DNA from 3 places in the Virgibacillus ihumii genome. Region 3 is predicted to be linked to each of the others. Evidence: riboswitches for the same ligand, from Rfam matches in the RefSeq annotation. Region 3 holds a riboswitch; each other region holds the start of a gene.
The links. Region 3 has a riboswitch for S-adenosylmethionine ahead of HUX68_RS07155 (methionine ABC transporter ATP-binding protein). Riboswitches for the same ligand answer to the same signal wherever they lie in the genome.

Region 1 (2,265 bases), 1.5 Mb from region 3:
CGAACCCGAGATGATTTGTAACCGCAGCCATTAACGGTACAATCAGCAGCGGATCATTCACCGGTGCCTGAGCTCCCTGCCGTACCGCTGCATCTCTTGATCCTTTATAAACATCATACGTGCCAAGCACATCTGCAATAAATACCGCATCAAATCTTCCGCGCTCCAACAGTTTAGCAAGTTCAATCCAATAACTGCTGTCCTTATAACGATGTGACTCATCTTCCGGGTGTGTCCAAAGACCCGGTGACTGATGTCCTGGAGTATTCATATCGAATGCATTTAAGTAAATTCGTTTATTTACCATTCTATCCAGCCCCTTTCAGTATCAAATTAGATTAATTCCAAACAACCCCGCCGTTTACTAGTTCCGTAAAATAATACAACTGTTTTTTCGTCCGTTCCAAAATTTCCCGATCAATAATTGGGTTTTCACTATATTTATCTATTTGACTATCCAGCAAATAAAGTCCTTTCAGATTATACCCCTTTAATGTTGCAAGTACCGGCTTTAACGTATACTCAATTGCCAACAAATGTGAAGCACTTCCACCCGTCATCAATGGCAATACCGGGGTATGCTGTAATACATCCTGCGGCAGCACATCAATCAAGGACTTCAATGCTCCGGAATATGCACCCTTATATACAGGTGATCCCACAATCACGCCGTTTGCCTTCCGAATCATCGCCGCAATATCCTGAACGATGGGATGTTCCCAATTTCCGGTAAACAAATCTTTATAAGGCAAATCCCGGACTGAAATATGCGTCACCGTAAAATGCTCCTCTGTTAACAAGTTCCCTAAATATTTCAGCACCTGGTCCGAACGTGAAGTTACAGAGGGGCTTCCTGATAAAATAACAATTTCACTCATTTCAACCATCCTTTCCTGTTTAGAAAACTTGGTTGTCACCAAACCTTTGGGTGACGACCATAGTTGCACTTATGCAATGAGGCTGGGACAAAAGTATTTTATCAAAAGAAAATACGAATTAACTTAGTTGAGGAATCTAGCCGCTCCGGAAATATACTTCGCTTTCACTTTCGAGCATAAGTGCGACATCAGCTCAAGGAAATCACTTTCGCTGTGTCTTCTTTACCGCGGGCGGCTGTTGAGCCTCTTCGTGCTTCGCACTCAGAGTCTCACCTAGGCCTTTCCTCCCGCAGGAGTCTACGCATATTTCCTCCGCTAAAATAGAGTATTGTCCGTCTTTTCTTATACATTTATTTGTTTTGTTCCAACCCCATCTGCTAAAAAGTACGCCGAAAAAATGCGTCAAAAAACCCCCTTTCCTTGGATAAGAAAAGAGGGTTACTTGCGATTATTGGAATCCGCCCTTATCTTCCAAGAAATTAATCTTGCTGGATTTAGCACCTTTCTGACAATGTCAGAGGTTGCTGAAGCTTCACAGGGCCAGATCCCTCAGCTTCTCTGGATAAGATATTTTATTATTACAGCCCATTATATTCCAATTAGTCTGATAAATCAAGTGGGTTTTTAAATTAATTAGTGTTTTCCATTATCGGATGACATTAAAATGGTTATATGGTTTTGATATTAGGGTGGCGGCGGTTGTTTGTTTATATTTAGTAATTCCCTTGCTATTTTTCATCCTCTAGGACACCAAATACTTCAAAAGGTGAGCGACCAGGGAAAAAAGTACGCGTTATTATGAGCGCTTCTGAAAAATAGAAATCATTTCTCATCTCCCCCTCATGTTCATCAAAGATTGTTCCAATCTGATAAATCCTTTCATAAACCTCATTTGGCGTGATTTTTAAACAATCAGCTAGGTCCTCCATTGTCAATCCGGATTTCTTCATTTCAACAACCAATTTTTTATACATTAACAAAATGCCCCTTTTTTATGCCAGCTTGATAATTAAAAGCCCATTTATGGTCTTTTTCCTTCGACGGTTAGAAAAAGCCAAATTTTAGTCTGCAAAACAAACATTCTTAGAATAATTATAAAAAAACGCCTATACCTATTGGAGGATAAGCGTTTAAAATATAAGCTTCCAAGCGGACTCGAACCGCTGACCCCTTCCTTACCATGGAAGTGCTCTACCGGCTGAGCTATGGAAGCATGATGGCTCCACAGGCAGGAATCGAACCTGCGACTAATCGGTTAACAGCCGATCGCTCTACCGCTGAGCTACTGTGGAATAATAATAACTAATTGGTATGTTACCCAAATATACTGCTATTTATAGCATTTCATATTACAAAAACCTGGCTGTTCACCAAGTTTTTACTATCA
Region 2 (2,265 bases), 1.4 Mb from region 3:
ATTTTCATCGGTGTCACCACGCATTAAAATCCATGCTACCACGATGTTTACAATAAGACCAATGATGGCGATGATAAGCATGCCGACCGACGCCACTTCATGCGGGCTGGTAAACCGCTGAAATGCCTCATAGAAGATATACAGTGCAATGGCCATAAGTGTCACACCATTAAAAAAGGCTGCCAAAATTTCAAAGCGTTTATACCCATATGTTTTACTGTAGTTAGCTACTTTCTCACCCATGGCAAAAGCAATCAATCCAACACCAAGGGAAACAGAGTCACTAAGCATGTGACCCGCATCTGACAGTAAAGCAAGACTGTTCGTGATAAACCCGCCAACCGCCTCTATGATCATATATGCGGTTATAATAATAAAGCTGATCATCAATGCCTTTTTATTTGCACCATGTGTATGGTCGTGACCATGATCGTGTCCCATAGGAATACCTCCCTGCTATTATGTAACATATTAAAGTTGGCATCAGCTGTGCAGTGCATGGTCAATGGTTTGCTTCAAAATGTTAATAACATGCTCATCGTCATGGGAATAATACAATGTTGTGCCTTCCCGGCGATACTTCACGAGACGCAAGTTCTTTAGGAATCGAAGCTGATGTGAGACTGTAGATTGCCTCAGGTGCAGCGCTTCCGCAATACCATTCACCGAATATTCATTATGAAATAATAAGTGCAGGATCCGGATTCTGGTTGGATCCCCTAAAGCTTTAAATGTCTGCGAAACAACAAACAATGTTTCCTCATCCAAATCTTTTTGTTCGATCTGCTGTTCTTCATTTTGATCTGCCATTTATAATTCCCCCACTCGTCTAAACCATTCGAATGTTTGGCTGAAGGTTGTCAATATTAATATATGCGTATATCAGTATATGTTCATATTTTATAATTGAACCATTCAAAAGTCAAGAAACCGTCTATGATGATGAGCTGCAAATTTTTGTATTGACATTCCAAAACTTCAGGTGTATCGTATTATTTAAACTAAACTGAATAACGAAATATTCTTATCCAGAGAGGTGGAGGGACTGGCCCTTTGAAGCCTCAGCATCGGTTATAAAACTGTGCTAATTCCAGAAGCGCAATGCTTGAAGATAAGAAGAGTGACGTATAAAACAGTCAGGTCTCTTCTTATTGGAAGAGGCCTTTTTATGTTTTCGGATTCAGTTACCTTAAAGGAGGAACATGGATGACAACCAAAATCGGTACAAAAGCACCTTTTCGCGCAGACCAGGTTGGGAGTTTGCTCCGACCTGAGCGGCTGCATGCGGCAAGAAAGGATTTTAAAGAAGGCACTATTTCTGCAGAACAATTGCGTGATGTGGAAAATGAGGAAATCAAACGGGCAGTTGACAAACAAATTGAAACCGGCCTGGAAGCTGTCAGTGATGGGGAATTCCGCCGAACCTGGTTCCACCTCGACTTTATGGAACATTTAAACGGATTTGAAGGATATGTACCTGAACAGGGTTATGCATTCAATGATCAGGAAACGGAAAAATACAACGTTCGGAATTCGGGGAAAATCTCATTTAACCGAAGTCATCCATTTTTACGGGATGTCAACGACCTACTTGATATTGTTGATGAACGTGCCGCTGTAAAGTTTGCGATCCCAAGCCCAAATATGTTTTTTAACGATGGTATTCGAAATGCAGACATTTATCCGGATGTTGAAAAATATGCAGAAGACATTATCCAGACGTATCAAGATGCGCTTCAGGCTTTTTATGACAAAGGACTCCGCTATTTGCAGCTGGATGATGTCTATATTGCCGGGCTTGCTGCTGACAGTGTTCCATGGAATGATGATATGGTCGACCGGGATTATCTGATTGACCTGGCAGTGCGTGTTCTCAATGAAAGCCTCGCCGAAAAACCGGATGACCTGACTGTAACAGTACACTTATGCCGGGGAAATTACCGCTCCACATGGGCATTTGAAGGCAGCTATGACCGGATTGCCCCGAAATTATTTGCAAAAGGCAATGTTGATGGATTTTTCCTCGAGTATGATGATGATCGTTCCGGCAGCTTTAATCCGTTGAAATACGTTCCTGAGGGTGGTCCGCGCGTTGTACTTGGCGTTATCACATCCAAATCGGGTGAACTGGAAAATAAAGATGAAGTCATCTCGCGTATAAAAGGTGCGGCTGAATATGTTCCACACAACCAGTTGTGTCTGAGCCCACAATGCGGATTCGCTTCAACCCATCACGGTAACAAACTTACGGAGGAACAGCAGTGG
Region 3 (2,265 bases):
AATGTCAATGGCAAACTTTTTGGCAACTTTACTGACCAATGCCTGATTCGCCGTTTCCCCAATGAAGTGCAAGCGGATGATTTTGCCGCTTTCATACGTTTCAATCAACTTAGTGTAGCCTTCATTCTCGTCACTGGTTCCCATTACCTGTTCCACAAATTTTCTCGTGACCTGTTGCTGGGGTCTCAAAAAGACATCCAGCATATCACCCTGTTCAACAACTTTTCCTTCTTCCATGACCGCAACTCGGTTGCAGATTTTACGAATTACATGCATTTCATGGGTAATCAGGATAACAGTCAGCCCGAGTTTTTTATTGATGTCGACTAAAAGATCAAGAATCGCATTCGTTGTTTCCGGATCAAGTGCTGATGTAGCCTCATCACAGAGGAGCACTTTCGGCCGGTTAGCCAGTGCCCTAGCGATGCCGACCCGCTGTTTCTGTCCGCCGCTCAATTGTGATGGATAGGCATTATCTCTGCCGGACAAGCCAACCAGCTTGATTAATTCCTCTACACGGGCTTCACGTTCACGCTTCGGCACACCGGCGATTTCGAGCGGGAATGCAATATTATCTTTTACTGTCCGCGACCAAAGTAAATTAAAATGCTGAAAGATCATCCCGATTTCCTGTCGCGCCAGTCGCAACTGTTTATTATTCAGTGCTGTAATTTCCTGCTGATTAATGACAATCCGTCCATCTGAAGGATCTTCCAAACGGTTCAAAAGCCGTACAAACGTACTTTTTCCAGCACCGCTGTAGCCTATAACGCCAAATATTTCTCCTTCGTTTATCGAAAGGGTTAAATCGTCAACAGCTGTAATTTCATTCTTATTTGATGTGAATACTTTGCTTAAACCCTCTATTAAAATCAACAAAATCCTCCTTCAGACACTATTATGCGCCATAAAAAATAGAAAAACGTCTTTCCGTAAGAGAACAGAAAGACGTAAAATTGCATCTTCACGTTCTCTCATCTGTCAAAGCAAATGCTTTGCAGGAATTGGCACCTTTCAAATAAAAAATTATTTGAGGTTGCCGCGGTTTCGCAGGGCCAGCCCCTCCACCGCTCAGGATAAGAGAATTCACATATTTAATTAATAAAGTATAAAAATGATATTAGCACGCTTCTTCATGCATGTCAATTATTATTTCACAAATAACTCAGGTTTATATTTCATCAGATAGTTATATATATTTGGAATGGAACGAAATGCATAAACCTTTTCTTTTACCTCGTCCCTGTCCTTAATCAGCAGACACGGAACACTTTCCACTTTATACTCCTGCATCAAATCAGGATTCAGGGATGCATTCATTTCATAAAAAATATGTTCGCCATGTACCGACTCAATTTTATCCAGCATCGATTTTGCCAGACTGCACGTTCCGCAAAATGGTGTGTAAATATATAGTAGAAAACGTTCCTGCTGCAAAACTTCCTCAGTTGCTTCCTGCAAACTTATCACCCTATTGTAAAAAAATCGGATTGACCCTGATACCTTTTCCGGCCAATTCCACTGCTATATCGTGTTCCGGGGTTGCGGCAACTTCGCGGTATTCACCGCTTACATGCATATGTTCGGCATGAGGAAGTTCCCGTGTCAACTGCCGCCGCAATTTAATTCCGGAACTGTCTTCATCCACCAAAATATAGACGTCACGATCGTCCAAATTGTACGTCTCCAGCAGTTCATCAAATCGCTCAACGCCAAGTGTGCCATTCGTGCAAACGACATCCAGTTCTTCCGCTATAACCTTTTTAATTTGCTTCTTGTCGGTCAAACCTTCTACAATAATTATCTTTCCCGGATCATCCGTCATCACCAAATCGCTCCCAGCTGAAAACAGATTCATTTTAAATTATAACACAGCACCCAGTCTGTATTGTTATTTTATGCCTCGATGCAATAATTCATTACGATTACAAAATTCAGCTATCTTTAAGGCTTTATAACATCGACCGTATAAGCTTGCCATCTGCAAAAAGAAAAAAAGCAGGCCTTGAGCCCGCTTTTTCTTTAGTCTTCATCTACAATTTCTTCATATTTTTCAGGTGAAAGCAGTTTATCAAGTTCTGATTCATCTGATGGCTCCACTACAACCATCCATGCTTTGTCGTACGGGGATTCATTAACAAATTCAGGACTGTCTTCCAGTTCTTCATTAATCTCAACTACTTTTCCGCTGATCGGCGCATACAATTCCGATACTGTTTTTACAGATTCTACACTGCCAAAAGGCTCATCCAGTTCGAGTTCATC

Region 1: it holds a riboswitch for S-adenosylmethionine, as region 3 does, so the genes downstream of both, ssuE (NADPH-dependent FMN reductase) here and HUX68_RS07155 (methionine ABC transporter ATP-binding protein) in region 3, are expected to answer to the same signal.
Region 2: it holds a riboswitch for S-adenosylmethionine, as region 3 does, so the genes downstream of both, HUX68_RS00410 (5-methyltetrahydropteroyltriglutamate--homocysteine S-methyltransferase) here and HUX68_RS07155 (methionine ABC transporter ATP-binding protein) in region 3, are expected to answer to the same signal.

What each region holds. Positions count from the first base shown of each region.
Region 1 is NZ_CACVAN010000001.1:2,911,350-2,913,614, reverse strand. It holds gene HUX68_RS14240 (LLM class flavin-dependent oxidoreductase) at 1-307, opposite strand, end outside; gene ssuE (NADPH-dependent FMN reductase) at 339-878, opposite strand; SAM riboswitch class I at 1,340-1,447, opposite strand; gene HUX68_RS14230 (hypothetical protein) at 1,607-1,852, opposite strand; tRNA gene HUX68_RS14225 (tRNA-Thr) at 2,019-2,091, opposite strand; tRNA gene HUX68_RS14220 (tRNA-Asn) at 2,096-2,170, opposite strand.
Region 2 is NZ_CACVAN010000001.1:69,959-72,223, reverse strand. It holds gene HUX68_RS00420 (cation diffusion facilitator family transporter) at 1-441, opposite strand, end outside; gene HUX68_RS00415 (ArsR/SmtB family transcription factor) at 484-810, opposite strand; SAM riboswitch class I at 1,022-1,118, shown strand; gene HUX68_RS00410 (5-methyltetrahydropteroyltriglutamate--homocysteine S-methyltransferase) at 1,207-2,265, shown strand, end outside.
Region 3 is NZ_CACVAN010000001.1:1,425,189-1,427,453, forward strand. It holds gene HUX68_RS07155 (methionine ABC transporter ATP-binding protein) at 1-876, opposite strand, end outside; SAM riboswitch class I at 972-1,083, opposite strand; gene HUX68_RS07160 (thioredoxin family protein) at 1,150-1,470, opposite strand; gene HUX68_RS07165 (toprim domain-containing protein) at 1,472-1,825, opposite strand; gene gcvH (glycine cleavage system protein GcvH) at 2,023-2,265, opposite strand, start outside.